DNA from 3 places in the Microbulbifer agarilyticus genome. Region 3 is predicted to be linked to each of the others. Evidence: predicted binding sites of a transcription regulator. Region 3 holds the regulator's gene; each other region holds the start of a gene.
The links. The regulator sigma-54, encoded in region 3, starts transcription at its own class of promoters, with help from an activator protein. The targets are predictions, from matches to a motif close to TGGCACANNNNTTGCNNT.
Positions count from the first base shown of each region.

Region 1: Mag101_RS02755 (urease accessory protein UreD) is a predicted target of sigma-54. The motif match lies at 4,144-4,161, and genes of this name have one in related genera.
Region 2: Mag101_RS03740 (NarK family nitrate/nitrite MFS transporter) is a predicted target of sigma-54. The motif match lies at 2,036-2,053, and genes of this name have one in related genera.

Region 1 covers NZ_CP019650.1:664,446-672,219, forward strand. The annotation lists gene Mag101_RS02730 (AbgT family transporter) at 1-1,443, opposite strand, end outside; gene Mag101_RS02740 (OmpW/AlkL family protein) at 1,750-2,493, opposite strand; gene Mag101_RS02745 (glutamine amidotransferase-related protein) at 2,710-3,417, shown strand; gene Mag101_RS02750 (thioredoxin family protein) at 3,488-4,036, opposite strand; gene Mag101_RS02755 (urease accessory protein UreD) at 4,223-5,131, shown strand; gene Mag101_RS02760 (urease subunit gamma) at 5,159-5,461, shown strand; gene Mag101_RS02765 (urease subunit beta) at 5,477-5,812, shown strand; gene ureC (urease subunit alpha) at 5,809-7,524, shown strand; gene Mag101_RS02775 (urease accessory protein UreE) at 7,542-7,774, shown strand, end outside.
Region 2 covers NZ_CP019650.1:900,884-908,657, reverse strand. The annotation lists gene Mag101_RS03755 (hypothetical protein) at 1-24, shown strand, start outside; gene Mag101_RS03750 (ANTAR domain-containing response regulator) at 32-622, shown strand; gene Mag101_RS03745 (CmpA/NrtA family ABC transporter substrate-binding protein) at 666-1,757, shown strand; gene Mag101_RS03740 (NarK family nitrate/nitrite MFS transporter) at 2,285-3,751, shown strand; gene Mag101_RS03735 (bifunctional protein-serine/threonine kinase/phosphatase) at 3,968-5,707, shown strand; gene nirB (nitrite reductase large subunit NirB) at 6,057-7,774, shown strand, end outside.
Region 3 covers NZ_CP019650.1:3,204,258-3,212,031, reverse strand. The annotation lists gene mgtE (magnesium transporter) at 1-995, opposite strand, end outside; gene Mag101_RS13435 (HPr family phosphocarrier protein) at 1,069-1,338, opposite strand; gene rapZ (RNase adapter RapZ) at 1,392-2,261, opposite strand; gene ptsN (PTS IIA-like nitrogen regulatory protein PtsN) at 2,362-2,823, opposite strand; gene hpf (ribosome hibernation-promoting factor, HPF/YfiA family) at 2,886-3,179, opposite strand; gene Mag101_RS13415 (RNA polymerase factor sigma-54) at 3,369-4,832, opposite strand; gene lptB (LPS export ABC transporter ATP-binding protein) at 5,062-5,787, opposite strand; gene lptA (lipopolysaccharide transport periplasmic protein LptA) at 5,861-6,394, opposite strand; gene lptC (LPS export ABC transporter periplasmic protein LptC) at 6,381-6,944, opposite strand; gene Mag101_RS13395 (KdsC family phosphatase) at 6,965-7,519, opposite strand; gene Mag101_RS13390 (KpsF/GutQ family sugar-phosphate isomerase) at 7,541-7,774, opposite strand, start outside.

The DNA.
Region 1 (7,774 bases), 1.7 Mb from region 3:
AGCGAAGGACACGATCAGGCCGAAGTAGCTCATCATCGGGGTAATGATGTTGGTGACAGAATCGCCGATCCGGTAGGCCGCCTGAATGACTTCCGGCGCGTAGCCCAGCAGCATCAGCATGGGCACGAAGATCGGCGCAGTCACCGCCCACTGAGCCGAGGCGCTGCCAAGGCTCAGGTTCACCACACCACACATCATGATAAAGAACAGGAATAGAATCGGACCGGTCAGGCCGATACTCTGCAGGGCCTCGGCACCCAGTACCGCAAAGATGGTGCCCAGGTTGGTCATTTTGAAGAAGGCCACAAACTGCGCGGCGAAGAACACCAGCACGATGTACATGCCCATGGTGCCCATGCTTCGGGACATGGCGTCGATCACATCGCGATCATTCTTCATGGTGCCCACGGTCTTGCCGTACACGAAGCCCGGAACCGCAAAGAACACCACGATCAGTGCCACAATGCCTTTCAGGAACGGGGAACCTGCCACGGCACCGGTTTCCTGGTTGCGCAGCACACCCCACTCGGGAACGATGGTGAGCGCCAGCAAACCGCACACGCCCAGAACCGCAAAGCCTGCATATTTGAGGCCGCGCTTCTCATCACCGGTAAGCTCGGTCATCTTGTCCTGGGACAGGTCGACGGAGGCTTCGCTGTTATCGTATTTACCCAGCTTCGGCTCCACGATCGCCAGGGTTACCCAGCTGCCCACGATGGTGATCAGGAAGGTACTGATAATCATGAAGTACCAGTTTACTTCCGGGCCCACCACATAGTTGGGATCGATCATATGTGCGGCGGATTCGGTGATGCCTGAAAGCAGTGGGTCAACGGTGCCCAGCAACAGGTTGGCGCTGTAACCGCCGGAGACACCCGCAAACGCGGCGGCCAGGCCCGCCAGTGGGTGGCGGCCGAGGGAGTGGAAGATCATCGCTGCTAGCGGGATCAGCACCACGTAACCCAGTTCAGACGCGGTATTGGAGATGATGCCGGCGAACACCACGATCACGGTCACGGTGCGTTTGGAGGCCTTCAATACCATGCCGCGCACGGCCGCGGAGAGCAGGCCGGAATGTTCCGCGATCCCCACACCCAGCAATGCCACCAGCACCGTGCCCAGCGGGGCGAAGCCGGTAAAGTTGGTGACCAGGGTGGTAACAATTGTCCTGAGACCCTCACCGGACAGCAGGTTCACCACATGGATAACACCGTCGGCAGAGCGGCCAGCGGCGCCTTCCGGGCGCGGATCCACCACAGAAAGCCCGAAGAACGATGCCACACCGCTCAGTACGATTACGCCGAGGGCAAACATGGCGAACAGGGTAATGGGGTGGGGCAGCAGATTACCCAGCCATTCCACGGTATCGAGGAAGCGGGTAAAGGCGGTTTTTTTGCCGGAGGCTCCGGGTTGGATCTCGCTGGGGGAGGTGGATGTCGTCATTATGTCTCCTCTGGTTCACCTGCCGGCTAAAAAATAGTCAGTTGGCGCGCAATCATACATGAAAATGGCAGCGATGACTTCGCGGGCAGTGATACGGATGCGTATTCTGCCACTTCATCTGCTTTTGGCCATTTGGCGTCGACGCCGGGGTGCCCAATTATCGGCATATAAAAGCAGCTATCGCCAGAGGAGTGGCGCCGAATCCAATGTTTGTCTGGGGGATGCCGCGGGCGGAGTGAGGAGAGGGGAGAAGGGAAAGGGTAAAGGGGAGAGTTGTGCGGGCGCTATCGCGCCCGCGGGAACAGCCTAGAACTTGTAGCCGATACCAATCGAGTAAACAAAGGGGTCGATATCTACATCGGCAGTAATGCGGGTAAAGGTATCGCCGCGGCTGCGGAAGTCGATTTTCGCCTCGGTGTCGATATCCAGGTACCAGACGGCCGCATTGAACAGCCAGTTGCTGTCTGGCCCGAACATTACATCCACACCGATTTCGCCGGCGAGCCCCCAGGAGTCGTCGAGCCGGAGGTTCGCGCGGCTAACGGCCCCGAGCACATCCGCGAAGTAGTCATTGGCAACGGTGCTGATGCTTTCGTCCGAGAAAGTGGTGAAATTCACCCCGAGGCCGAAATACGGCTGTACCCAGGACTCTTTGCACGTGGGGAACCACTGTACGGTAAGCGTGGGTGGCAGGTGCTCGATACTGCCCAGGTCCACCTTGCCGAGTCGGGCATTGAGGTTGTCGGGGTTGGGCAAGCCAATGACATCAAGGTCGTGCTCAAACGGCAGCGCCGCCAGTAACCCAAGGCCGAAGTGGTCTGCGAACATCCAGGTGCCGGTAATGGTCGCGCTATCGCCATCGTCCACAAGGACCCGGGTGTTGGTCAGTTCGACGGTGTTGTCGATCAGCAGCGGGTCGGAATCATCATCCGGATCCACCAGTCCCCAGCCAATGCGGACAATAAAGTCGCCTTGCTCCAGATCGGCCAGGCAGTGGCTGCTGGCGAGGGTGGCGGCGAGGAATGCGGCGGCCAGACTGAGTTTCTTCATAAGATCGCTCCTTGAACTTCCTAGCGGTGCGACAATGCAGTCCGGCATTGCCATTTTGCACGACACTTTCAGTCTAGCTGTCTGTCGAATGGAGAAACTTTCTTGCGTTTGATTGGGTGACATTTGGATCTGGGCTTGTGGCCGGCGTGCACTGCGGCAATAATGTGATCACAAAAATGATCCTGGTTGGTAATTGGCCTGTATATGGGTGAAGTAATGAAGATTGGTGTTCTTAAAACGGACGATGTGCGCCCGCAGCTGGTGGCCGAATTCGGTGAGTACCCGGAGATGTTTGCGGCGCTGCTGAAGCGTGAGGATGACGCGCTGGAGTTTGTCACCTACGAGGTGCAGCACGGTGAATACCCGGCGGATATCGACGAAGTCGATGCCTACCTGATTACCGGCAGTAAAACCGGGGTCTACGACGATCAGCCGTGGATTGCGCCGCTGATGGAGTTTGTGCGCGAGTTGCGCCGCCGTGAGAAGCCGACCCTGGGCATCTGCTTTGGTCACCAGATTATTGCCCACGCTCTGGGTGGTGAGGCGCGCAAGTCAGAAAATGGCTGGGGTGTCGGGGTGCACAGCTACGAAGTGCAGGAGACGCCAGCGTGGATGGTGGAACCGCAGCCGCAATTCAGCCTGCTGGTCAGCCACCAGGACCAGGTGGTGGCACTACCGCCAGAGACCAAAGTGATTGCCTCCAGCGACTTCTGCCCCTATGCGATGCTGCAAGTCGGTGGGCACATGCTTACCATGCAGGCGCATCCGGAATTCACCAAGCCATACTCCAAGGGCTTGATGGAATTGCGTAAAGAAGTATTCGGCGAAGATATGGTCGAGAAGGGCAAGGAATCTCTGCACAATGACATTCATGAGAGCGCGGTAGCGCGCTGGATGCTGGCGTTCCTGAAGAGCGCCGCTTAGCACTGGAATGCGTCTTTAGAATGTTCCCGGTGTCAATACCGAGGCAATACCGGGAACATTCTGTCACCAATTACTTCCACTTAATGTTGCAGCCAATCGACGCCACCTGATCGTCTGCAGGTTTCTCCCCCGCCAACACCGCATTCACTGCAGCGTGTAAATCCTTACCATTGACCGGCGCATCGTTGCCCGGGCGGCTGTCATCAAACTGTCCGCGGTACGCGAGCTTCCTGTCTCGGTCGAACAGAAAAAAGTCCGGCGTGCAGGCTGCGTCAAATGCCTTGGCCACGGACTGATCCTCGTCCACCAAATATTCAAATTCATATCCCCGCAATGCGATCTCTTCACGCATTTTGGCCGGGCTGTCCGCCGGGTAGCTGGCGAAGTCATTACTGTTGATGGCCACAACGTTAACGCCCTTGGCCACCGCGTCCTTGCCAAACGCAGCCAGCCCATCTGCGATGTGCTTTACGAACGGGCAGTGGTTGCAGATAAACATCACTACCAGCGGCTTTTCATCAAGTGCATTGCTGTCGACCGCCTTTCCATCCGCGTTGGGTAGCGCGAATGCCGGCATGGGGGTGCCGAGGGGAATCATGGTGGATGGAGTCAGGGCCATGGAGTGCTCCTTGCAAGGTGGGTGGCATCAAAGTGTATCGAATTTCCCGCAGTTTGGGGTTGCCGGAGTCGGCGGCACTTAACTACGTCAATTGACGCATACCGTCGTTCCACAATTCTTGCTTCCATTGTCCTCTAATCCAACCAATCGACGGCAGTCGTGGGCTGCCTTGCATGTACGTCTTTGATGAATCAGCTCGCTACATTACGAAGTTCAGAAGGCCTTGGTTGCTCCGATAGTGCGGGAAGTAGTGCGGGTCGCTGGTTGGCAGGACTGGAACTGGTATTTGAGCATGATGCGCGGGGTTGTCGCCTGGCAAGGAATCATCATCGGGGTCCGCTGTATGTACAGAAACCGTTCTTTCCCGAAGGACGGGATCTGGCTCACATATATCTGCTGCACCCTCCGGGTGGCCTGGTTTCCGGGGATCAACTGGATGTCCGTATAACCGTCGCAGAGCGCGCGCGGGCATTGGTGACCACAACCGGTGCCGGGCGTGTGTACAGGGCACGCGGTGACGGACTGTTACAGCGGCAAAACACCCTGTTGCAAATTGCCGCTGGCGCGAGTCTTGAGTGGTTGCCTCTGGAGAACATCGCTTATCCCGGTGCCAATGGCTCCATGCACACCCGCGTGAACCTGGAACCGGGAGCGCTATTTGCGGGGTGGGAGGTGACGTCACTGGGGTTGCCAGCCCGAGGAGAATCGTTTCACAAGAGTCGATTGCATCAACGTCTGGAAATTTTTCTGGATGGTATGCCGTTGCTGCTGGACTCGCTGCGTTTGGGGGACCCCGCGGTTGACATACTGCGCTGCAAAGCCGGGCTGAGTAATTTTCCGGTAAACGGGATGATGGTAATGGGGCCCTTTCCCGAGGCGGTTTGCGATGATGCGATGGCGGAATGCCGCCGGATTTTAATGCGTGGCAATACGCACGGCCTTGGCGGAGTCACCCTTGTGGCCAATATGCTGGTGGTGCGCGTGCTGGGGCGTTGTGCATTTGAAGTACGTGAATTGTTGAGCCAAACGTGGTGCTACATGCGTCCGCAGCTACTCGGGCGCAGTGCCTGTGCACCGAGGATTTGGCGCACATGAAATCAATAAAATAATTGCGGGTTTTCCATGGAATTATTGCCCAGAGAAAAAGATAAATTACTGGTGTTTACCGCCGCACTATTGGCCGAGCGACGTCTCGCTCGTGGCTTGAAGTTGAATTACCCGGAAGCGGTGGCATTGATTTCAATGGAAATTATTGAAGGCGCACGCGATGGAAAAAGTGTCGCGGAGCTAATGGGTTTTGGCCGTGAAATCTTGCGCGCAGATCAGGTGATGGAAGGTGTCGCCGATCTGGTACACGAAGTACAGGTAGAGGCTACCTTCCCCGATGGAACCAAACTCGTGACGGTGCATAACCCCATCAGCTAACGCGGAGGCAGCAAGATGATTCCCGGAGAAATTCAGGTCGCCGCAGACAGAGGCGATATTCAGCTTAATCCAGGGCGTGAAACACGGACCCTGCGTGTAGAAAACACCGGTGATCGGCCTGTGCAGGTCGGCTCTCACTATCACTTTTACGAGGTAAACCCCGCGCTGCGATTCGAGCGCGAACGTGCCCGTGGTTTTCACTTGAATATTGCATCCGGGACGGCGGTTCGGTTTGAACCCGGCCAAGGGCGCGAAGTGGAGCTGGTGGCCTATGCAGGTGCTCGCAAAGTGTATGGATTCCGCGGTGAGGTCATGGGTGCACTCGATGCTGAGGAGGTATGCGAGCCATGAGCCAAATGGATCGGGAAAGTTATGCACAGATGTTCGGCCCAACCACCGGTGACCGGGTTCGTCTTGGCGACACCGAACTGTGGCTGCAGGTGGAAAAAGATTTCACTCGCTACGGCGACGAAGTGAAATTTGGCGGTGGCAAAGTTATTCGTGACGGAATGGGACAGAGTCAGCGTTCGTGTGAGGAAACGCCCGATCTGGTGATTACCAATGCACTGATTCTCGACCACTGGGGCGTGGTAAAGGCCGATGTATCGGTGAAAAACGGCCGAATTACCGCTGTTGGTAAAGCCGGTAATCCCGATGTGCAGGAGGCGGTTGATATTGTCATTGGCCCCGGGACGGAAATTATTGCCGGTGAGGGTTCAATTCTTACCGCAGGTGCCATCGATGCGCACATTCACTTTATTTGTCCACAGCAGGTGGAGGAAGCGTTGATGTCGGGTGTCACCACCATGATTGGTGGGGGTACCGGCCCCGCTACCGGAACCAATGCCACAACGTGCACACCCGGCCCTTGGAATATTGGAAAAATGCTGCAGGCCACCGACAGCCTGCCAATGAATTTTGGCTTCCTCGGCAAAGGTAATGGCAGTTTGCCAAAGGCCATCGAAGAGCAAGTCGAAGCCGGGGCTTGTGGGCTCAAATTGCACGAAGACTGGGGGACTACCCCGGCGGCGATCGATTGTTGTCTGAGCGTTGCAGAAAAATACGATGTGCAGGTGGCAATACACACCGACACCCTGAATGAATCCGGCTTTGTTGATGACACGCTGGAGGCGTTCAAGGGGCGCGCGATTCACACCTACCACACGGAGGGCGCCGGTGGTGGTCATGCACCGGATATTATCAAGGCCTGTGCTTCGGCCAATGTCCTGCCCTCGTCGACCAACCCTACACGGCCATACACGATTAATACCGTCGATGAGCATCTGGATATGCTGATGGTATGCCACCATCTGGATACCAGTATTCCGGAAGACATCGCTTTTGCTGATTCGCGTATTCGCAAGGAAACAATCGCCGCGGAAGACCTGTTCCACGATCTGGGTGCTTTCAGCATGATTGCATCCGATTCACAGGCGATGGGGCGTGTGGGCGAGGTCATTACGCGCACCTGGCAAACCGCACACAAAATGAAAGTCCAGCGGGGAACGCTGCAGGAAGATCGTTCCGGCGATGCCGCTGGTGCAGATAATTTTCGCGCGCGTCGTTACATAGCTAAATACACCATCAATCCCGCCATCACCCATGGTATTGCCCATGAAGTCGGTTCCATCGAAAAGGGAAAGCTGGCGGACCTGGTGTTGTGGAAGCCGGCCTTTTTCGGCATCAAGCCATCCATGATTATCAAAGGTGGCATGATCGCCGCAGCCCCAATGGGGGATCCAAACGCGTCAATCCCTACACCGCAGCCGGTGCACTACCGTCCGATGTTCGGTGCGTACGGTATTGCTGCAGCAAAGACCTCTCTAACGTTTGTTTCACAAATTGCGATGGAACGTGATCTCGGGAGAAAGCTCGGGCTCGCACGTACGCTTGCGCCATGTAAAAACACCCGCAGCGTACGCAAGAAAGATATGTTGCTAAACGACTGGCAGCCAGATGTGAGTGTGGACCCGCAAACCTATGAAGTGCGTGCCGATGGCGAGCTACTTACCTGCGAACCCGCCACAGAACTCCCCCTGGCGCAACGCTATTGCCTGTTCTGATTCCAAAGGAGATCTGTGTGAAATTGGATGTATATCAACGGCTCGGAATTCGAACCGACGTAGCTGTAACGGAGCAGGTTGTTCTCGACCATCTGCAGCGTGACCGCGGGCGGCTGCGTGCAACTACACTAGGCGGCCACGAAATTCGAATTTTTTTGGAGCGCGGCAAGCCGCTGTTGGTAGGCGAAATCTTGCAGAGTGAATGTGGCAAGAACATTCAGGTGGTGGGCGCGGACGAACCAGTAACAAC
Region 2 (7,774 bases), 2.0 Mb from region 3:
CTGCAGTTCGAATTGAAGTTTTAATAGAGCGATGACGAGCACCCCAATCAGCATTTTACTGGTCGATGACCAGACCGAGCGCGCGACCATGGTGTCCGAGCAGCTCACCGCTGCCGGATACAACCTGTTAGCGCAGCTTTCCAGCGCCGAAGGCCTCCTATATCAGGTAGAAAAACACCGCCCAGATATCGTGTTGATCGATATCGAATCTCCCGACCGGGACATTCTTGAAAGCCTCTCCGTAATCAACCAGCACAACCCTACGCCGGTGGCGATGTTCTCAGCCCGCGGTGGCGCAGATTTCATCAGTAGCGCGGTGGACGCCGGTGTCAGTGCCTATATGGCGGAAGGCCTTTCTGCGGAACGCGTCGCGCCGGCCATCGAAATCGCCATGGCACAGTTCCGCAGCTATCAGCAGCTGCGGCAGTCTCTGGAGCGCACCCAGCAACAGCTGGACGAACGCAAAATTATTGAGCGAGCCAAGGGGCTATTAATGGCCCGCAAAAATATCAGCGAGCAGGCCGCCCATCAGACCCTGCGCACCCTGGCGATGAACAGCAACTCCACCATGCGCAATGTCGCCGAACAAATCGTCACGCATCTGCAAACACCGGCCAGATAGCGAGATTTGACACAGAATTTTAAAGATTGCCGAGAGTAATACCGTGAGCAGCCTGCAAGTCGAAAAGCCAAAACTCAAACTGCTCTATCTGCGTCTGACAGATAGCGCCCCACTGATCATCGCCCATGAGCTCGGACTATTTGAGCAGCATGGGCTGCAAGTGACATTAAAGCGGGAAACGTCCTGGGCCACATTGCGGGATAAGCTCATCGGCGGTGCCGCGGACGCAGCCGCGATGCTTGCGCCCATGCCGCTCACCCTCAAGCAAACCCTGCCAAACTGCGAAGAAGAGCTGCTCAGCGGCCTGATCCTCAGCTGTAATGGCAATGGGATTACCTTATCCAGCGACCTCTACAGCAAGTTAAACCCACAATCTGACGATGCGGATGGCGTAGGTACGGCGCTGAAGCAGTTTGTTGACGAACAAGCATCGGATGCAGCACCGCTCACGTTTGCCAGCGTGTATCCGTTTGCCAGTCACACCCTGCAGCTACGCCATTGGTTAAGCAGTGCCGGGATTAACCCCAACACCGATGTACGCCTACAGGTCTTGCCACCGGAGCAAATGGTGGACCACCTGCGCCGTGGGGATATTGATGGTTTCTGCGTTGGCGAACCCTGGAACACCTTTGCCGCCCAGGAAGGTATCGGGGTTATCGCCACCCCGAACAACGCCCTGATGCCCGCAATGCCAGAAAAAGTACTCGCGGTTACACGCAGCTGGCACGAAGCAAATCCCGCCACCCATATGGCGTTGCGCGCTGCACTACTGGAAGCGTGCGGATGGCTCAGCGATCGCACCAACCGTCGTGACGCAGCGGGAATTCTGGCGCGTCCGGAATACCTCAATCTTCCTGATGACGTAGTAGCAGTGTCCCTGAACGATCAGCTGTATCGTAAAAAGGACATGCCTCCCGAGCAGAATACAGGCTGGCATTTGTTCGCCCACCCACAGACAGATCACGGGCGCCCATCCCCGCAAAAAGCACGCGAGTTGCTTTCCCTGTGTAACGAGATCGCGCCGGTTGATACCGATACTGCGGAGCTCTTCGACTCCGACCTCTACCAGCAAACCCTCGACTACCTCCGCTTGCGCGAGAGGCATTCGCCCAAGTCCCGTACTCCCAAGTCTTGAGCACCGAAGCCACACACAAGCTATTAGCGTCTTCCGCCCTATTCAGCCCTAAAGTGAAATCCGCACACGCCCACCCTCGGTGCACAATCGTGCACCACCCCACTCAAAGCACACCAAAACGGGGCGAGGCCGATATCTGGCTGCGCCCCTCAACCGCTCACAAGTAACTAGCGCTGGAACATTACCGCGCGTTATCGGTCAGGTTTCGCGTCCAATGCGCCATTTTTTTGCAACACAGCGCACCAGTTTCGGCCTGCGACCCGGTTTACGCACAACCATGGCACAGTTATTGAATAGCTATTACGTAGTTATTGAGTAGCTAAATCGTAATTAACCACAAGCAGAGCCACCTGCATGGTAGAGAACCTCGCAGGTGATGCTTACTTTAACTTGTTGACACTTATCAGTAGGACAGCGAAGTCCACCGGCGGCAGCCAGGGTGCCCCGTGGGCTTTTTTTATGCCCGCCGTTTGGAGCCTTGCCGAGCAAGCCGACAGATTCAGAACACAAACTAACGGGATAACATTATGTCCAGTGACTCCTTAAACCTATTTTCCTTTAAGGGAAAAATCCGGGTACTGCACCTCACCTGGATTGCCTTCTTTATTACCTTCTTTGCCTGGTTCAACCATGCACCACTATTGATGGCAATTGCCGACAGTCTGTCGCTCACTTCGGAACAGGTAAAAACCCTGCTGATCCTGAACGTCGCGCTAACCATTCCTGCGCGCGTGATTATCGGTATGTTGACGGACAAGTACGGTCCGCGGCTGACGTATTCTCTGCTGCTGGCAATCGGCAGTATCCCCTGCTTTATTTTCGCGCTGGCCGACAGCTTTACCGCGGCGGCGATTGGCCGCTTCCTGCTGGGCTTCATTGGCGCCGGTTTCGTAGTTGGCATTCGCATGGTTTCCGAGTGGTTCCCAGCCAAACAGCTGGGCACTGCGGAAGGTATCTATGGCGGCTGGGGTAACTTCGGCTCTGCTGCCGCGGCTATGAGTCTGCCAACCATCGCACTGCTGTTTGGCGGCGACGACGGCTGGCGTTACGCGGTGGGTCTGACTGGTGCGATTGCGCTGGTTTACAGTGTGATTTACTACCGCTCCGTGACCGACACCCCCAAAGGTGGTACCTACTTCAAGCCGAAAAAAATTGGCGGCATGGAAGTTTCCAGCCCTGCGGATTTCGTACTGCTGCTGATCATGAAAGTGCCTATGTATGCGGCACTGGCACTGCTTACCTGGAAATTGTCCCCGTCCGGTGTCGGTATGCTGGCGCAATCTGTCGCTATTGTGATTTACGTGGCTCTCGCCGCTCTGTATGCGTTTGATGCGAAGAAGTGTTACGACATCAACAAAGAGATTTTCGTAAAACTGCCAGAGCCGATCCATCGCTATCAGTTCAAGCAGGTTGCGGTTCTGAACATTCTTTACTTCGCGACTTTTGGTTCCGAGCTGGCGGTTGTTTCCATGCTGCCGCTGTTCTTCTCCGAAACTTTCACTCTCGATCCGGTAAAAGCTGGCCTGTTGGCTTCCGCATATGCGTTTATGAACCTGATGTCCCGCCCTGCCGGCGGCCTGATCAGTGACCGCTTTGGTCGTAAGAGCACGCTGCTGATTTTGACTGCGGGCCTGGCGCTGGGCTATCTGACCATGAGTATGATCGACGCTGAATGGCCGCTGTATCTGGCAGTAGCTGCGGCGATGGCGTGCTCTTTCTTTGTTCAGTCCGGTGAAGGTGCGGTGTTTGCGGTGGTACCGCTGATCAAACGTCGCCTGACCGGCCAGATCGCTGGTATGACGGGTGCTTACGGCAATGTGGGTGCGGTGTTCTACCTGACCGTGCTGAGCATGGTGTCTTACCAGACCTTCTTCCTGGTGATTGCTGGTACCGCGGTACTGGGCTTTGTTACCCTGCTATTCCTTGAAGAGCCAGAAGGTCAGATGGCCGAGGTTATGCCGGATGGTAGCGTTTCACTGATCGACGTTGCTTAATTCAGGTAATGGGGTAACCACTTAGGTAGTTTTGTGGCGCGGCGTGCCGGAATCCATTTTCGAGACACGCCGTGAGCCCGTCCCTGGGGGCTTGTCCGCGAGATCCCTCTCGCAGACAGTCCCGAAAACGGATTCCGGCACACCGCTTATCGCATAAATCTCAGCCCTGCCGATACTGAGAGGACCACTTTGAACCACACCTGCGAAACCACTACTGTGTCAGACTCGGATCAAAAAGCCTCCAATTCCGAAAACCTAGAGTTCGCCACTGCGACCGAGTGCGGGCTGCGCGCTTACAATGACGACGCCGTGGCCGCATACCGGGCTACCGGTAGCGATTTGCGCTATCGCGGCTCCATAGCGGCAATCGCCGATGGGGTTGGTAGTGCCGAGGCAGGCGGTGCGGCAGCGCGGGCAGCAATCAGCGGTTTTATTTCCGACTACTACAGCACGCCGGACTCCTGGTCGGTAAAACAGGCCAGTGCGCGGGTGCTTCATGCCCTAAATAGCTGGCTGTATCGACAAAGTGGTGGCGCCGACGAGGTACAGCGCGGCTGGCTAACCACTTTTTCTGCGGTGATTTTGAAGGGGTCTACCGCGCACCTAATCCATATCGGTGACTCGCGTATTTACCGGTTACGTGACGGTAATCTGGAGTGCCTGACTCGAGATCACAGCCGTGCACTCGGCCCGGATCGCACCTTTTTAAGTCGTGCGCTCGGTATGGATGCGCATATCGAGGTGGACTATCGGCGAGAGCCTCTGGAAGCCGGCGACCTCTTCTGTGTTACCACCGACGGCATTCACGACTTTTTGCCAAGAAGCCAATTCACCGAGCTGCTCATCAGGCATCAAATGGATGCAGCGAAACCATTGATGGCAGCAGCGCTGGATAATGGCAGTAAAGATAATCTGAGCCTGGCGTTGTGCCGCGTTAATTTGGTGGATGCGGTGCAGGCGGACGATGTTATGGTGGCCACCAGCCAACTGCCATTCCCACCAGCCCTACAGCCCGGAAATAAAATTGACGGCTACGAAGTATTGCAGGAATTGCATGCAAGCAGCCGCAGCTACCTGTATTTAGTGCGGGACATGGACGCCGATACGGACGGTCAACCTGAGCAGCTATTGGCCCTCAAGGCGCCATCGGAAAACTTCAGTGATGATCCAGCCTATATCGAGCGCTTTATTGCCGAAGAGTGGACAGGACGCCGCCTGGAACACCCGGCGATCGTGCAAATATATCCGCCCCGCAAGCAACGTAAGTTTCTCTACCACGTTATGGAGTATGTGGACGGGCAAAACCTTCGCCAGTGGATGCAACTCAACCCTGAGCCGCCACTGGATCAGGTGCGTAACCTGGTAGAGCAATTGGTAAGCGCCCTGCGCCGCCTGCAACGATTAGAAATCGTGCACGGCGACCTTAAGCCAGAGAACATCATGATCGATACGGCAGGGCGCCTGAAGCTGATCGACTTGGGTGGCGCTAACGCTGCAGGTCTGCAGGAATTACTGCGCTACCAGGATAGTGCACCGCCGGGCAGCAAAAACTATTGCGCGCCGGAGTATTTCTTCAGTGACGCCGCCAGTCATCGCTCAGATATATTCTCCCTCGGTGTCATTGCGTATGAGATGCTGACTGGAAACTACCCATATAAAGAACGTTTCGGCAGCAGCCACTATCAACTGAAGAACTATGCGAGTTTGCGCTACATCAGCGCGCGGCAATATCGCGAGGACATTCCGGAATGGATTGACGGCGCCCTGCGTCAGGCCTGCGCGCCAGATCCAAAAAACCGTTACCCGGCACTGTCAGAGTTTGTTCACGACCTTCGCACCCCGAACAAAAAATTCGACACGGCGGAAAAGCCACCACTAATCCAGCGCAACCCATTGCTCTTCTGGCAAACCGTTGCCGTGCTCGCGGTACTCTCCCACCTGCTGTACTTCCTCTAAGCGCGCAACCAAAGTACATCGTCGCGTCCCAATCTGGGGCGCACAGAAGTAGCGCGCACCAATTTGCAGCATCCAACCCTCGTAAAACGCCAATTAACCACAAAAACTCTACGGTTTCCCGGTGCCAGCGGGCTCAACAAAAGTTGGCACAGAGATTGAATACCTTTAGTCACAATCTGAAATTCTTTTAGCAAGGCAACGGCGCCTGACACTCTTCGACAGAAGAGGGTAAGCCCGTGCAGCCTTAGCATCTCCCTGCATCTGTGGCTCCCCACTTTTCTGTCGAACATGTCAGGTACCAATACTCGGTAAGACTCCGGGTACAACCTGGTAAATCACGGCAGAGATTATGGTTAAGCAAAAAATCGTCGTCATCGGCAACGGCATGGTGGGCCACCACTTCCTGGAACAACTGGCGAATCGCCCCGAGCGGGAGTTGTTCGACGTACTGGTATTTTGTGCCGAACCCCGCCCAGCCTACGACCGCGTCCACCTCTCCGAGTACTTCGGTGGACGTACCGCCGACGATCTGGCGATGGGCAAGGTTGAGCAGTATCGCGAATGGGGCTACGACCTGCGTCTCAACGACGCCGCAGTAAGCATCGACCGCGAAAACAAAATCGTCACCTCTGCCAGCGGTGCCAGCGAGACCTATGATCACCTGGTGCTCGCCACCGGTTCCTATCCTTTCGTACCGCCAATCCCCGGCCATGAACACAGCAAGTGTTTTGTTTACCGCACCCTAGAAGATCTCGACAAGATCCAAGCGGCCGCCAACGACGGTAAGGTTGGTGTAGTTGTAGGTGGCGGTCTGCTGGGGCTGGAAGCGGCCAATGCTCTTAAGCAGCTGGGCCTTGAAGCCCACGTGGTGGAATTCGCTCCCGGCCTGATGTCTGTGCAGCTGGATGAAGGCGGCTCCAACCTACTGCGCGAAAAGATTGAAGAGCTGGGTGTAACTGTACACACCAGCACCGCGACCGAGCTGATCGAAGAAGTGGACGGCGGCCGCCTGCGCATGAACTTCAAGGGCGACAAATCTCTCGATACCGATTTGATTGTCTTCTCTGCCGGTATCCGCCCTGAAGACAGTTTGGCCAAATCTGCCGGCATCGAGTTGGGTGAGCGTGGCGGTATCGTTGTCGACAACAACTGCCGTACCTCGGACAAAAGTATTTTCGCCATCGGCGAATGTGCCCTGTTCAATAACTTCATCTACGGCCTGGTAGCTCCCGGCTATACCATGGCGCGCACCGCGGTCTCCCTGTTGTGTGGTGAGGCAGCGGAATTCAACGGCGCGGACATGAGCACCAAGCTGAAGCTCCTGGGCGTGGAAGTTGGCTCCATCGGGGATGCCCACGGCCGCGCCGAAGGTTCAGCCGCGATCACCTTCGTCGATGAGCAGACCGGCGTGTACAAGCGCATGATCACCGACAGCGAAGGGAAAAAGCTGCGCGGTGCAGTACTGGTCGGAGACACCGGCGACTACGACACTCTGCTGCAATACCACTTGAATGACATGGATCTGCCGGAGCATCCCGAACAGCTGATCCTGCCAGCGCTGGATGGCGCCGCACCAACTCTGGGTGCCGATGCCCTGCCGGATACAGCCACCATCTGCTCCTGCCACAACGTCAGCAAAGGCGACATCGTCGGCGCCGTTCAGGGTGGCTGCTGCTCCGTAGGTGAAGTGAAAGACTGCACCAAAGCAGCGACTGGCTGTGGTGGCTGTGCTGCCCTGCTGAAAAATGTTGTGGACACCGAACTGGCCGCGCTGGGTGTCGAGGTCAATAACGACCTATGCCCGCACTTCCCATACACCCGCCAGGAAATCTTCCACATGGTGCAAGTGGAAGAAATCAAAACCTTTGAAGAACTGCTGGAAAAACACGGCACTGGCAAGGGTTGCGAGATCTGTAAGCCCACTGCAGCCTCAATTTTCGCCTCCCTGTGGAATGAACACATTCATGAGAAGCCGCACGTTGGCCTGCAAGACACCAACGATACGTTTATGGCCAACATGCAGAAGAACGGCACCTACTCCGTTGTTCCGCGTATTGCCGGTGGCGA
Region 3 (7,774 bases):
CTGGCGACAATGGGCATCAGCACCGCCAGGGCCACCACCTTGTCGATGGTGCCCTGAAACAGGTTGATGACCCAGGACGCCAGCAGCGCTGTGAGCAGATTGACACCGAGCCAGATGGCGCGGCGGGGGGCGGTGCGGGCGACGGTGGCGAAGGTGTCTTCTTCTTCGTCGAGACCAGCGAGGCTCATCAGCGAGTGGTCTGCATCTTCGCGGATCACATCCACCACGTCATCGATGGTGATGCGCCCGAGCAGGCGCTTGTGTTCATCCACCACTGGCGCGGTTACCCAGTCGTATTTGGTAAACAGCCGCGCCACTTCATCGTCGGGCATATCTGCGGGAATCGGGTCCACATCGGTCACCATAACTTCGCGCACGGTGACGGACGGATCGGTGGTTAACAGCTTGGTCAGTGGCAGCAGGCCGATAAAGCGGTCTTTGCGGGTTACCACAAACAGGTTGTCGGTGGACTCGGGGAGTTGGTCGTGCCGGCGCAGATAGCGCAAAACCACGTCGAGGGTAAGGTTGGGGCGCACGGACACGATCTCCGTGTCCATCAGGCCGCCGGCCGTTTCCTCGTCGTAGGCGAGGACGCTTTCCACACGCTTGCGGTCGCTCTCGCTCATCGCCGAGAGCACCTCTGCCATCACCCGCTCCGGCAGCTGCTGCAGAATATCGGCGACGTCATCCGCATTCAGCCCCTCCATGATGGTTACCATTTCCTTGGTATCCATGGTGGAAAGAATCTGGCTTTGTACCTCGTCGGGGAGCTCTTGCAGGACTTCCCCTTCCACGTCCTGGTCGATGAGTTTCCACAGGACCTGGCGAATGTGCGGGGGCGAACTTTCCAGCAGTTGGGCAATACTCTGCGGCGACAGGGATGCCAGCATCTGCTGTACTTCCCGGCCGGTGCCGCTATCCAGCGCCGCATATAGCTCGCCGAGCTGCTTTTGCGCGCGGAAGGTAAAGTCCGTATTGGTGGTGGGATTAACCACGGTGTTTCCTGCTAGCTGGTGGTGTTGCGCGTGTGCCGCGTTTGGCGGCGTGTATGGCGATCAGGCCCTGCGCTTACTCACCCTCACCGAAGCGGTCGTTGATCAGTGCGCAAATGGCTTTGTGCGCGGCGTCTTCGTCGCGGCCGATGACTTCCAGTTCCAGCTCGATGCCCTTGCCGGCGGCCAGCAACATCAACGCCATCACGCTCTTGCCATCTACCGCCTTGCCCTGGCAGTGCACCTTCACCTCAGAGGAAAAACGGGCGCTGGTTTGGGCAAACTTACTGGCGGCACGGGCGTGCAGTCCGAGCTTGTTGATGATGGTGATCCGGCTTTTTTGCATGGGCGCTGTTCTTCTGGTTATCGGTGCGGGTAGCGGGGCGTTTCCTGGGGGATTCAGTCCCGGTTTTTCTGCTGTTCCCGGTGGCGTATCTGAATATTTTCAAAGGTCTCGGCGAAATGCCTGGCGAGAGCTTCCACCATATACACGGAGCGGTGCCTGCCGCCGGTGCAACCGATCGAGACGGAGGTATAGCTGCGGTTGCTCTGCTGGTAGGAGGGCAGCCAGCGCTCCAGATACGCGGTGATATCTCGCTGCATATCCTCGGTTTCCTGATGGGAGCGGAGAAACTCGGCGACCTCGGGGTCTTTGCCGGTCTTCTCGCGCAACTCGGGTACCCAGTAGGGGTTGGGCAGACAGCGCAGATCAAACACCAGATCCGCATCCACGGGTACCCCGTGCTTGAAACCGAAGGACTGAAACAGTACCGCCATGCCCGGTGAGTCCTTGCCCACGACACGGGTCTTAATCTGGTCTCGCAGCTGGTGCAGGCTGAGATTGCTGGTATCGATCACCAGGTCGGCCATGGCAGCGAGTGGCGCGAGGATCTCTTTCTCGCGATTGAGTGCTTCCAGCAGATGGGTATGGCTGTCGCTCAATGGATGCTTGCGGCGAGTCTCGCTAAAGCGCTGTACCAGGACCGGTGAGCGCGCGTCCAGATAAACCACATCGCAGTCCACGCCATTTGCGCGCAGGTCGTCAATGATCTTGGGGGCCTGGGCCACATCCTGCCACAGGGTGCGCGCATCAATGCCCAGTGCTAGCTGGGTGTTTTCCTCCGGCGGCTGCTGGCTAACGCGGCGCAGCAGGTCCGGCACCAGGCTGGTGGGAAGGTTGTCGATACAGTTGAAGCCAACGTCTTCCAGCAGCTGTAGGGCAGAACTTTTTCCTGAACCCGAACGGCCGCTGATAATGACCAATCGCATTGCTGTCGCGCTCCTTGCTGGTTGGCTGGCACCGGTTTTGGTGTAGCGGTGGCGAACCGTGCCAGTATAAAGCAGTCACCCCCGGTAGCGGGGTGGAAATTTATGCCGCTGCAGCGCTGTTAATGGCCAGCGCGTAGAGCTCGTCGCTGGTGGTGGCGTCACGTAATTTTTCCCGCACCCGGCTGTCGCTGAATAGCGCGGCAATTTCCGCCAGGGTATCGAGGTGCTCCTGCTCTGAATCGTCGGGGACGAGCAGCGCAAACAACAGGTCCACGGGCTGCCGGTCGATGGCATCGAAGTCTACCGCAGGGGAGGTGGTGCACAGCACTCCGATCGGCTTTTCGCAGCCGGGCAGGCGGCAGTGGGGGATGGCGACCCCTTCGCCAATACCGGTGGATCCCAGTCGTTCACGGGCGACCAGCTGACTGAATACCGTGTCGGCATCCAGCTCGGGGAACTGTTCAGAGATCGCCTGGGCGATATTGAGCAACAGCTTCTTCTTGCTACTCCCAGCCAGGTGGCAAAGACTCAGGCGGGGAGAGAGTAATGCTTCCAATGTCATAACGTACAGATGATCTAGCGGTGCAAGTCAGCCGTTGCTCTTGGGTACTCCAAGTACTGAGACTAGCGGTGACTGCGTAACTTCTCTTTGTGTTTCAGCAGCTGACGGTCGAGCTTGTCCGTGAGCGAATCGATCGCTGCGTACATATCGTCAGATTCCGAGTCGGCAAAAATATCCTTGTTGCCGTTTACGTGCACTAAGGCCTCGGCTTTCTGAGTGAGTTTGTCGACAGACAGAGTGACCTGTGCATTGTTGACGAGGTCGTTGTGGCGGGAGAGCTTGTCCAGTTTGGTCAGGCAGTAATCGCGAATGGCCGGAGTAACTTCTACATGGTGACCACTGATATTGATCTGCATGGATTTCTCCTTATTGGGTACAACACGAATCCTGTCGCACCCCCGCTCAGGGCGGCAACCCTACTAGGAAGTGCGTCAGAATGGAAGGATACACTCGGCGCAGGGCTATTGGTTGTGCGGAATACTGCTTTCAGGGCTCGAAGTAGTCAGTATGCGAGGCAAGTTTTCGCTGAAAAATGACCGGTTTGGTTAGACCAGTCTCTTACGCTCGCTCGAAGAGGGGATACCCATGGATTCCCGGTACTTGGCCACAGTGCGTCTTGCGACTTTGATGCCCTGGGAGTCCAGTTCCTGGGTGATCTTGTTATCGGATAGTGGTTTACGCGGCTGCTCGCCATCGATCAGCTTGCGAATCAGCGCGCGAATGGCGGTGGATGAGGCGTCTTCACCGGAGTCGGTGCTCACGTGGCTGGAGAAGAAATACTTGAGTTCGAATACGCCCCGGGGGGTGAGCATGTACTTCTGGGTGGTCACCCGCGAGATGGTGGACTCGTGCATGCCGATGGTCTCGGCAATATTCGCCAGCACCATGGGTTTCATGGCTTCGGGACCCTGCTCGAAAAAGCCCTGTTGTTTTTCCACGATGCTGCTGGCCACTTTGAGCAGTGTCTCGTGGCGGCTCTGTAGGCTCTTCAGGAACCAGCGGGCTTCTTGCAGGTTGTCCCGCAGGTAGTTGTTTTCGCTGGAGTTGTCAGCTCGCTTGATCAGCGAGGCGTAGGTGTCGTTGATGCGCAGCTTGGGGGTGGTTTCCGGGTTTAGCTCCACTACCCAGCGATCCTGCTTGCGAGTGACGATGACGTCCGGCACCACATACTGTGGCTCCTCGCCGCCAAAGACTTCACCGGGGTAGGGGGTGAGCGTCTGAATCAGGCGCATCACTTCACCAAGCTGTGTTTCATTGAGGCGGGTGCGTCGGCTTAGCTGGCGAAAATCGCGTTTGCCCAGCAGATCGAGGTGCTGGCCGACTACGGTCAGCGCCTGTTCCAGCCAGGGGGTCCCCTCGGGTAGCTGACGCAACTGCAGGATCAGGCTTTCACGCAGGTCGCGGGCGCCACAGCCAACGGGTTCAAGCTGTTGAATCGTCTTGAGGACCGCGGTTACTTCATCGGTATCCACTTCGAGGGATTCCGCCAATTCTTCCACGCTGGTATCGAGAAAGCCGTTCGGGGCGATGGCGTCAATGAGTGCCTCGCCGATCTGCTTGTCCGAGTCGGTGAGTGGTGTGAGGTTCAGTTGCCACAGCAGGTGATCCTGCAGGCTTTCGGAGACCGCGTTGCGCTGCTCCAGCGCGTACTCTTCCGTTTCCGCCGACCCGCTGCTGGTGCCACCGGAGTAAATGTCATCCCAGCGGGTATCTACCGGCAATTCGTCGGGGATGTCGCTGCTCCAGTCCCCCTCGGCGGTGGATTCTGCCTGGGGCTCTGGTGCGCTCTCGGTGCGTTCTTCGGCTTGCTGGGCTGGGGTGTTCTGGTCTTGGTGGGACTCGCCGGCGTGCTCGTCAAAATCTGACTCGAGCAGCGGGTTGCTGTCCAGTGCGGATTGAATTTCCTGTTGCAGATCCAGCGTCGACAATTGCAGCAGGCGAATAGCCTGCTGCAGCTGGGGGGTCATTGTCAGCTGCGTGCCGAGTTTTAACTGGAGTGACTGCTTCATAGAGGTTTGCCGGCAGAAAAATCTGGCGATGACCTACCGAAAAGAATTTTATTCCTTTGGCGGCGGGATAAGGCTCATTTCCTGCAGACTACCCCGGGGAGGGTAGGAAGACAAGGGGCAAGTTAAGCAATAAGTATGCCGAAAAAGTCACGCCTTCCGGTTAAGCGTGTATTCCCGTGATCAAAATCTCTATTTTTCACGGTTTCTGGAAAGCTTTTCTGAAAAAGGCTCAAATCGTGAACTGATGGCCCAGGTACACATCTTTCACTCGTTTGTTTTCGGCGACGTCTCTGGGGTTGCCAGAGGCGATGATGTGACCTTCGCTGACGATGTAGGCGATTTCGCAGATGTCGAGGGTCTCGCGCACATTGTGGTCGGTGATCAGGACGCCGATATCGCGATCCCGCAGGTGGCGAATGATTTGCTGGATATCGGCGACGGAGATCGGGTCAACACCGGCAAAGGGTTCGTCCAGCAGTACGAATGCAGGGTTTGTCGCGAGTGCGCGCGCTATTTCCACTCGGCGGCGTTCACCGCCGGAGAGTGCCATGCCGAGGCTCTCGCGAATATGCGTGATATGGAACTCTTCCAGCAATGACTCGAGTTGCTCTTTGCGCTGCGTGCGGTCGAGGTCTTTGCGGGTCTCCAGAATTGCCATGATGTTGTCTTGTACCGACAGGCGCCGGAATACCGAGGCTTCCTGTGGCAGGTAGCCAATACCCTTGCGGGCGCGACCGTGCATGGAGAGGCCGGTAATGTCCTCATCATCGATCAAAACCTGGCCCGCGTCGGCCTGTACCAAGCCCGCAATCATATAAAAACAGGTGGTTTTACCCGCGCCATTGGGGCCGAGCAGGCCTACAATCTGCCCGCTGGATACGCTGACGGACACATCCTGAACAACTTTGCGCTTTTTGTATTGCTTGGCGAGGTGTAGTGCCTTGAGCGTGGGCATTGCTTAATTCCGCTGTCAGCGCTGCGCGCTGTTTGAATTTTTTTTTCGTGATCTTGTCGATGTAAGAGGGGCGTTATTGCCCATCCTGAGCTGGCTTGGCCTCCGGCTTCCAGATCATCTCGACGCGCTTCTTCTCGGACTGGCCCTGAGCCTGCATCTGCTCGCTGTTGAGGTCATAGTCGATGCGTTCGGCAGACAGGGTATTGCCGTCGCGATCGACAAAGGCTTCACCAGTTAGCTGTAGGGCATCGCTTGCTACCAGGAATTCGATTCGCTGGGCGCGGGCCTTTACTGGATTAGTGCTTTCTTCCACTTGCTGTTGGAAGTGTGCGGGTTTGCCGGTGGCGACCACTTTGTTGATTTCGCCTTTGCTGTTGCCGTGCACTTCCACGCGGTCTGCGCGAATTTGCAGCGAGCCCTGGCTGATGACTACGTTGCCACTGTAGATCGAAAGGTTTTTGCTGCGATTGGCCTCGAGGTTGTCGGCGGAGACTTTGACAGGCTGTTGTCGATCGTCGGGCAGTGCAAGTGCCTGCGGAGCCGCCAGTACGCAGGCTGCGGTGAGCGCGAGTGCGGCGATTTGCCCGCGGGAATTAGCGAGTTTCATAGCGACTTTCCACATTGGAGAGTATTTCTACCTTGTCTTGTTTGAGGTCTGCCCGCAGGCCTTTGCCGGTAGTGATGTTGGCACCATCGGTAATGGTAACAACTTTGTCGGTTTCGGCGAATTCCTCGCGGGGTTTAAGGGTAATTTTCGGAGTGCGCAGGGTGATTCCCGGTTGCGGCAGCTCTGAGACAGAAACGTCTCCCTGCAATACAACTCTCTGGCCGTTGTTGTAGGCAATACCCTTGCGCGACTCGGTGCGCCATTTCGTGTCTTCGCCCTGATAAAACATCATGCGCGGTTCGGTAAGGTCGGCGCGGTCGCGGCGGGCAAACCGAAAGAAGGTAATGCGCTCGGCGTCCACTTCATAGGCGAGATCGCCATCGATGTTGTAGTGGCGTGTACGCGCATCGCGAATGATCAGGTCCGCGGCACGATTGTGTTCCTGCTGGGTGGGGCGTTTACCCAGTAGCTGCTCTGGTGGGCTCTCGGTAAACCAGAGTCCGGCAGAGATGAGAGCCACCACGATCACCAGGGGGAGCCAGGTGCGCATTCCGTTGTTTCTTCCTTTTCTCAGTCTGCTAAATAAGGAGCGAGGGCGGCCTCAAAGGTTCCCTGCGCGTGCATGATACGGTCGCATACTTCTCTCACCGCACCCATACCTCCGCGGCGCTCGGTGACAAATAGCGCGCGCTCGCGTACCGGGTGCGCGGCATCCGGCACAGCAATCGGGCAGCCCACCCGGGTCATCAGCTGCAGGTCCGGGTAATCGTCGCCGACATAGGCAATGTTTTCCAGATCGTAAGGTTCGTTGGCGAACAGCTCCAGGAAAGCGGTGTATTTGTCTTCACGGCCCTGGATCAGGCGAGTGATGCCGAGGTCATGTGCGCGCTTTTCCACCAGGGCGCTGCGGCGCCCGGTAATGATCGCGACGGCCACACCCGACTTCTGCAGCATTTTAATGCCCTGTCCATCCAGGGTGTGGAAGGTCTTCTGTTCGTTACCCTGGTTGTCAAAATACAGGCGGCCATCGGTGAGCACGCCGTCCACGTCCAGGATCAGGTGGCGGACCTTGCTCAGCTTTTCGTGGATTTGCTGCTGGCTGGCTGTAGGGGTGGGTTGGGTCAAAAGTCTCGTCCTTCAATTCGGTCAAATAACGCCGGCGCGCAAAACGTCATGCATGTGCAGCAGACCGATCGGGTGGTGTTCCGGGTCTTCTACTACCAGCGCGGTGATTTTGTTGTCTTCCATAATGCGCAGGGCTTCGGCGGCGAGTGTGTGCGCACTGACCGTCTTCGGACGTCGGCTCATCACTTGTTCCATAGTGGCGGTATCCAGTTCCAGTTTCTGGTCGATTACTCGGCGTAGGTCACCGTCGGTGAA